DNA from 2 places in the Roseateles sp. P5_E8 genome. Region 1 is predicted to be linked to the other one. Evidence: predicted binding sites of a transcription regulator. Region 1 holds the regulator's gene; the other holds the start of a gene.
The links. Region 1 encodes sigma-54, which starts transcription at its own class of promoters, with help from an activator protein. Its sites were predicted from a motif close to TGGCANGNAANCTGCTTT; they were not measured.
Positions count from the first base shown of each region.

Region 2: a site for sigma-54 is predicted at 1,580-1,597, ahead of ACXRVZ_RS11970 (ANTAR domain-containing response regulator). Genes of this name have one in related genera too.

Region 1 is NZ_JBGCUM010000079.1:4,336-7,951, reverse strand. Features, by position in the region: gene lptB (LPS export ABC transporter ATP-binding protein) at 1-525, shown strand, start outside; gene ACXRVZ_RS25605 (RNA polymerase factor sigma-54) at 686-2,179, shown strand; gene ACXRVZ_RS25600 (hypothetical protein) at 2,188-2,718, shown strand; gene ACXRVZ_RS25595 (alpha/beta hydrolase) at 2,735-3,598, opposite strand; gene ACXRVZ_RS25590 (alpha/beta hydrolase) at 3,600-3,616, opposite strand, start outside.
Region 2 is NZ_JBGCUM010000016.1:61,886-65,501, forward strand. Features, by position in the region: gene ACXRVZ_RS11965 (CmpA/NrtA family ABC transporter substrate-binding protein) at 1-348, opposite strand, end outside; gene ACXRVZ_RS11970 (ANTAR domain-containing response regulator) at 952-1,569, opposite strand; gene ACXRVZ_RS11975 (TRAP transporter substrate-binding protein) at 1,697-2,698, opposite strand; gene ACXRVZ_RS11980 (sensor histidine kinase) at 2,801-3,616, shown strand, end outside.

The sequences.
Region 1 (3,616 bases):
CACTCACGCGCCCGCCTGGGCCTGAGCTATCTGCCGCAGGAAGCGTCCATCTTCCGCAAGCTCACCGTCGCGCAGAACATCCGCGCCGTGCTGGAGCTGCAGCAGGACGCCAAGGGCCGGTCCCTGGGCAAGGCGCGCATCGACGAGCTGCTCAACGGCCTGCTGCACGACCTCTCCATCGACGGCCTGCGCGACAGCCCGGCGCCGGCCCTGTCGGGCGGCGAGCGCCGCCGCGTCGAGATCGCCCGCGCCCTGGCCACGCAACCGCGCTTCATCCTGCTGGACGAGCCCTTTGCCGGCGTCGACCCCATCGCCGTGCTGGAGATCCAGCGCATCATCGGTTTCCTGAAGAGCCGCGGCATCGGCGTGCTGATCACGGACCACAACGTCCGCGAGACGCTGGGCATCTGCGACCGCGCCTACATCATCAGCGAGGGCGCCGTGCTCGCCGAAGGCACGCCCGACGAGATCGTGGCCAACGCCGACGTGCGCAAGGTCTATCTCGGCGAAAACTTCCGCATGTAGAGATGGACAACCCCTCGCCCATCCTCGCGTCGCTGAACGCGAGCGCGTCTGGTCGGTCCCCCGAGGGGACGGCGATGCTTGCCGCATTGAGCGGCAAGCACATCGCCAGCGCGGGCCGGCTTGGGAGCGGCCCGGCGCTCGGCCCGCAAGGAACTCTGGGATGAAGCAGACCCTCCAGGTCCGCCTCAGTCAGCATCTCGCGCTGACGCCCCAGCTGCAGCAATCCATCCGGCTGCTGCAGCTGTCGACGCTGGAGCTGAACCAGGAAGTCGAGCAGATGCTGGCCACCAACCCGCTGCTGGACACCGAGGAGGAGTTCACCGTCAGCGCCCCCGAGCTGGCCTCGAACGCGCCGGCCGAGAGCGGCACCGAGGCTTCGGCCGGCGAGTCGGAAAGCGGCGACGCCCCCGAGCTGACCGCCGAGGAATTCGGCGGTACCGAGCGCGAGGACTGGGAGAACGGCACCGAGCGCGACGACTTCGACGGCATCCGCGAGCTGCCCAGCAACAGCTCCGGCGCCAGCGGCGACGACGACGGCGAGCGCGAGAGCCAGGAGTTCGCCGAAGCCACGCTGGCCGAGCATCTCACCCAGCAACTCGCCGGCCACCACCTCTCCCCCGAGGACCGCGCCGCGCTGCAGATCCTCATCGAGTCGCTCAACGAGGATGGTTATCTCGAAGACACGCTCGACGAGATCGCCGCCTCCCTGGCCGAGGACGAAGAGACGCGCGAGGAACTGCTGGACCACCTGCGCATCGCCCTGCGCCTGCTGCAAAGCCTGGACCCGGCCGGCATTGCCGCGCGCGACCTGTCCGAATGCCTGGTGCTGCAATTGCGCGCCTGCCCCAAGTGCCCCGCCCAGGTCGTCGCCATCCTGATCTGCAAGGGTCATTTGGAGCTGCTGGCCCGCCGCGACATGCGCCGCCTGATGGCCGAAACCGGCGCGGACGAACACATCCTGCGCGAGGCGCAGGGGCTCATCACCCGGCTCGAACCCAAGCCCGGCCGCCGCTTTGCGCGTGGCGCCGCTGCAGCCATCGTCCCCGACGTCATCGTGCGCAAGGTGGGCCGCGAATTCCGCGTCATGCTCAACCCCGAGGTGGCGCCCAAGCTGCGCATCAACGAGCTCTACGCCAACGCGCTGCGCGCCACGCGCGGCGGCATCAGCAACTCGCCGCTGGGCGGGCAGCTACAGGAGGCGCGCTGGTTCATCAAGAACATCCAGCAGCGCTTCGACACCATCCTGCGCGTCAGCCAGGCCATCGTCGAGCGCCAGCGCGGCTTCTTCACGCACGGCGAGCTGGCCATGAAGCCGCTGGTGCTGCGCGAGATCGCCGACGAACTGGGCCTGCACGAATCCACCATCTCGCGCGTGACGACGGCCAAGTACATGGCCACCAGCTGGGGCACCTTCGAGCTGAAGTATTTCTTCGGCTCGGGGCTGTCGACGGAAGCCGGCGGCGAGGCGTCCAGCACGGCGGTGCGCGCGCTCATCAAGCAGTTCGTCGCGGCCGAGGACATCAAGAAGCCGCTGTCCGACAGCGCGCTCGCGGCGATGCTGGAAGAGCAAGGCATCCAGTGCGCGCGGCGCACGGTGGCCAAATACCGCGAAGGAATGAAGATCGCGCCGGCGAATTTGAGGAAGGCGCTGTAGGCACTCTCATGCGATTCAGCCAAACCCTCGCCTTGCTGGTGTTCTGCATGCTGAGCAGTCAGACGAACGCTCACCAGGACAGGATTCTCTCGCTGGCTTCTGACGGCAGCATTCCGGAACTTCCGTCGCAGTACACGTTGACGCGCTTGAAGATGGAGTTCGCGGACAAAGAGTCCGGCAGGCCGACGAAAGTGACCTTCATCTCCGGCGGGAAGCAGACCGTCATTGAACGCTGTGTGCTCCAAACCCTGCCCGCAGACTCATGGAAGACGGTCTCGCTATCGGGCTCTTGGTATCACGAGCGGAGCACGCTGCCCCACTACGTCTCGATTCGGTTCAAGACGCCGGCTCAGTCACCGAGGCTGCCAGCGCCCGTTGGCATTTCATTTCTGTTCAGCCTGGAAGATGCGCGGCTTCTCCAGATTGAAGCCACCACCGCGACGTCGAACGAAAACGAGGTGCAGTCGCGAGCCATCGACCTCAAAGGCGGCTGCCCCCTCCCTGGTGCTGCACGTGGCAGCATCTCCAAGCTGAATTGACACCCGTAGCCCGGCCTCAATCCTTGGATGGCCCCGTCTCCGGCGCCAGCGGCTCGAACACGAAGCGCATGCCGCGCGCATAGCTTTCCGGCTTCGTGCCGCCGTGGCGCTCGCCGTCGATGATGCGGTTCTGGAACACCAGGCCGGGATGCTTCAACTCGGGCAGCAGGGCCTGATAGCGCTTGATGCCGGCCAGGTAGGCGGGCCACTCCCACTCGGCGCCGGTCACATAGAGACGTGCCTTGATGGGCTTGCCCGTTGCGGCATAGGCCTTGGCGAGGCCAATGAGCCAGTCGTTGTCGACGTTCACCGCCGGGCTGGCCGCGACATAGCCCTCGAACAGCGTCGGCCGCGTGTACATCGCGTACAGCGTGAACAGACCGCCGAGCGAGCTGCCGGCCAGCATGCGGTGGGCCGGGTCGCCGCGGTAGTCGCGCTCCACCAGCGGGATGATGTCGCGCTCCAGCGTGGCCAGGAACTTGTCGGCGTGGCCGGAGTCGCCCGGCTGCGGGAGCTTTACCGGCGACAAGTCGCCGATGCGCAGCTGGCCGTAGTCGAGGTTCTGGCCCGCATAGCCCAGGCCCACGATGATGAACTCGGGCACGACGCGATCAGCGACCTTGCTGTTGTAGGCGTTGATGTGGGTCGTGAAGTCCCAGTAGGCGTCGGTGACGTAGAGCACTGGGTAGCGCCGCGCGGGCTCCTTGGCGAAGGACGCGGGCAGGTGGATGTGCAGCTGGTAGCTCCGGCCATCCGCCGTCGGCGGCAGCACACGCAGCTGCGTGTTCGGGACGACATGCGGCGGATAGCCGGGCGCCGGGTCCGCCAGCACTTGCGGCGCGCTGGACAGGAGGGCCAGCGCGAGGGCGAACTGCTTCACGTCAGTCTTTCGACTTCC
Region 2 (3,616 bases), on a different contig from region 1:
GGGGCCGCTGGTGCCCAGATGGACGCCATAGACGAGGCCGTAGAGGACGTGGGCCATGTCGAGTTCGCCGTTGACGAGCTTGTCGCGCACGCCGGCCCAGGAGGCTTCCTTGGTGGGGATGATCTTGACGCCGTACTTCTTGTCGAAGCCCAGGACCGAGGCCATGACGACGGAGGCGCAGTCGGTCAGCGGGATGAAGCCGATGCGGACTTCTTCCTTCTCGGGCTTGTCCGAACCTTGGGCCCAGGCGCCACCGGCGAGGCCGGCGAAGGGCAGTGCGGCAGCGGCGGCGAGCAGGCTGCGGCGTTGCGGGTGGGGCGTGGTGGTCGAGTTATCGAAGGCGGTCATCACAGGCTCCTGGGTCATGCAGGGTGCAACGGCGGCCACGCTCTCGCCCACGCAGCGGGTCGCGAAGACGAATAGGGGAGGTCGGACGTCGTTGTCCCGAAGTGCCAACCGATTCAAAGCCGGTTGGCCCGAGAGACCTGCGCCATTGCAGGTCTCAGTCCTCTTTCAGCAGGTTGCGTGCCAGCTTTTGCGGCTGGCCGGCCGTGATGATTTGCACGCGCCCGGCGCATGGCTGGCGCTGCAGCGGGCGGTTTGCGTCGCGCCGGTGCGTGGCTGGGAGGTGCTTGTGGTGCGCCGCGCCCCAAGGCGGAGAGCTGAGCCCCGGGAGGCTGTCGGGCTTTGGGTCGGGTGCGCGTTGGGCCTGCAAGGGGGCTCAGCCGAGGCGCAAAGCGGAGCTGGGCTGGCCGCCCAGCGAGCTTTTGCAACGACGGATCAGCCCCCTTACAGGCCCAACCCGAAGGGCCGGGGTGATTTGCGGGGCGATACGGCGTTGCCGACTCGTTGTGGGGGGGGCGCCCCACGCCTCGTCGGCGCCTTGCCTCGCCCCGCAACTCGCCCCGCAACTCTCCCCGGCGCGCACCCGACCCAAAGCCCGACAGCCTCCTAGCGTGCGCGCAGCAGTTGGTCGGCGTCGATGAGTCGCGTGGCCACGCTGGCGAGCGTCTGGCCGCCGGTCATGGCGAGCTGGCGCAGGCGCTGGAAGGCGGCCTCTTCGTCCAGGCCCTGCTCGCGCATCAGGATGCCGCGCGCACGCTCGACGAGCTTGCGTTCGGCGAGCTGGGTCTGGGTCTGGCGCAGGTCCTGTTGCAGGGCCTGGTCGTGCTCGAAGCGGGCCAGGGCCAGCTGCAGCAGCGCACCCAGGCGCTGCGGCGGCAGGCCGGCGAGCTGCAGGGCGCTGGCCCCGGCGCGCAGCGCGGCGCGCATCTGCTCGGGCGCCATCTGCTCGGCCACCAGCAGCACCGGGCGCGGGCGCTGCAGCTGGGCCACGGCGAGCTGGCCGAGCAGCTCGAGCGAGGGCTGCTCGCAGTCGATCAGCAGCAGCTCGGGCGCCATGCGCTGCAGGGCGGTGCCCAGCGCGTGGGGCTCGGCGACGAGGTCAAGCACATCCACGAGCTGGCAGCGCAGCCGGATCAGCTCAAGGCGGATGACGGGGCTGCGGCGCTGGCCGGCGTCCGCCAGCAGCACGCGCAGACCCGGCAGCGGGAATGGGGGCGTGTCCATGCCCCGGGCCAGTGCAAGTTGCGTGCCTCAATGGCGCTCGGGCGGGGTAACAGCGTGTCTGGCACCACGGCGGTGCTGCAGGCGACCAAACGGCACCGGCACGCGGCGCGCGCACGCTGCCGAGGCGCTAGCGCGGCGCGACGAAGCCCGCTGCCTTGTACGCCGCCGCGATGGTGGCCTGGCCCACGCGCGACGCCATCTCCTGGTGGACGGGCATCAGCGCCTTCTTCCACGCATTGGTCTCGGCCGGCGTCGGCGTGTAGATGAGGGTGCGCCCGCTGGCCTTGATGGCCTGCAGCGCCGCGGCGTTCTCGGTGCTGGCGATGGCGTTGGCGTAGACGGCCGACTCCCTGACCGCCGCCTCCAGCGGGCCGCGCACGTCGGCGGGCAGGCCGTCCCAGAACTTCTTGTTGACGATGACCGCATAGGCCAGGTGGCCGTGGTTGGACAGCGTCATGTGCTTCTGCACCTCGAAGATCTTCTGCGTGTAGTAGTTGCTCGGCACGCCCTCGGTGCCGTCCACCAGGCCGGTCTGCAGCGCCTGGTAGAGCTCGCTGAAGGCCATCACCTGCGGCATGGCGCCCAGGGCGCGCATCTGCGCGTCCAGCACCTTGCTGGACTGGATGCGCATCTTCAGGCCCTTGAAGTCCGCCACCTGGCGCAGCGGCCGGTTGGCGCTCATGATCTGGAAGCCGTTGTCCCAATAGGCCAGGCCGCGAATGCCCTTGGGCTCCAGCTGGCGGAACAGCTCGGCGCCCAGCGGGCCCTCGGTGACGGCGCGGAAGGCTTCGGTGTCCTTGAACAGATAGGGCAGGTCGAAGACCTCGAAGGCCTTGACGCCCAGGGGCCCGAACTTGGCCAGCGACGGCGCCAGCATCTGCACGCTGCCCAGCTGCAGCGCCTCCATCTCTTCCTTGTCCTTGTAGAGCTGGCTGTTGGGGTAGAGCTCGATCCTGACGCGCCCGCCGGTCCTGGCCTCGGCCAGCTCCTTGAAGCGCTGCGCGGCCTTGCCCTTGGGCGTGTCGGGCGCCACAACATGGCTGAACTTGATGACGATGGGCGCCTGGGCCTGTGCCGCACCGAAAGTCAGGGCCAGCGCGGCTGCCAGCACGAGGCGGGGCAGAGTCATGGATGTCTCCTTCATATAGACGGCATCTTCGGAGCTGATGGCAAGGCTGTCGTTGTGGAGTTCCACATGGCCCCGGGCGCCGCAGCTTCTTAGACTGCGGGCATGAAGCTCCTGACCCGCAGCCTGTGGCTGGCGCCCCTGGTGCTGTCCCTGATTTTCGTGGGCGGCGTGCTGGCCTGGGTGCGGGCCAACGGCATCGAGGAGCAGGAGCAGCAGCGCCAGACGCTGATCTCCGACGCGCTCAGCACCGAGGCCCAGCTGCGCGCCCGGATCGACGACGAGCAGGCCCATCTGCGCCAGCTTGCCGCCGGCCTGGCCGGCCAGGCGCCGGGCGAGGCTGTGCTGGCCGCCCATCCTGAGGTCAACGCCGGGCTGCGGCGGCTGTGGTTGTCGGTCACCTGGCTGGACGCGCGCAACCGCGTGCTGGCCGAGGTGCCGGCCGAGCCCGGCGCCAACCGCTACGAGGATGGCCTGTCCCTGCACCTGACCGCGCACGTCGCGCCCGACGGCGTGCTGGTGGTGCGCTACGCCCCGGCGCTGCTGCTCAAGCGCGGCGTGCCCTGGTGGCTGGCGCGCAAGTACGACCTGCAGCTGGTGGACAGCGCCGACCAGGTCATCGCCTCCAGCACCGAGTCGCCGCTGCGCGCCGCCCAGGGGCCCCGGCCCAGCTACCGCGTCGCGCTGACCGGCCCGCTGCGCGCCAGCCCGCTGGCCGACGAGACGCTGACCGACGCCGCGCTGGAGCTGACGCTGCGCGAGCCCATGCCCGACGGCATACGGCCGCTGGCCTGGGTGCTGGTGGCCGGCTTCCTGCCGCTGATCGCCGTGGCCAGCTGGCTGCTGCGCCGCCAGATGCGCCAGGTGCAGCGTGCCGAGGTGGCCGGCCGCACCGAGGCCGCGTGGCGCCGCGCGATGGAG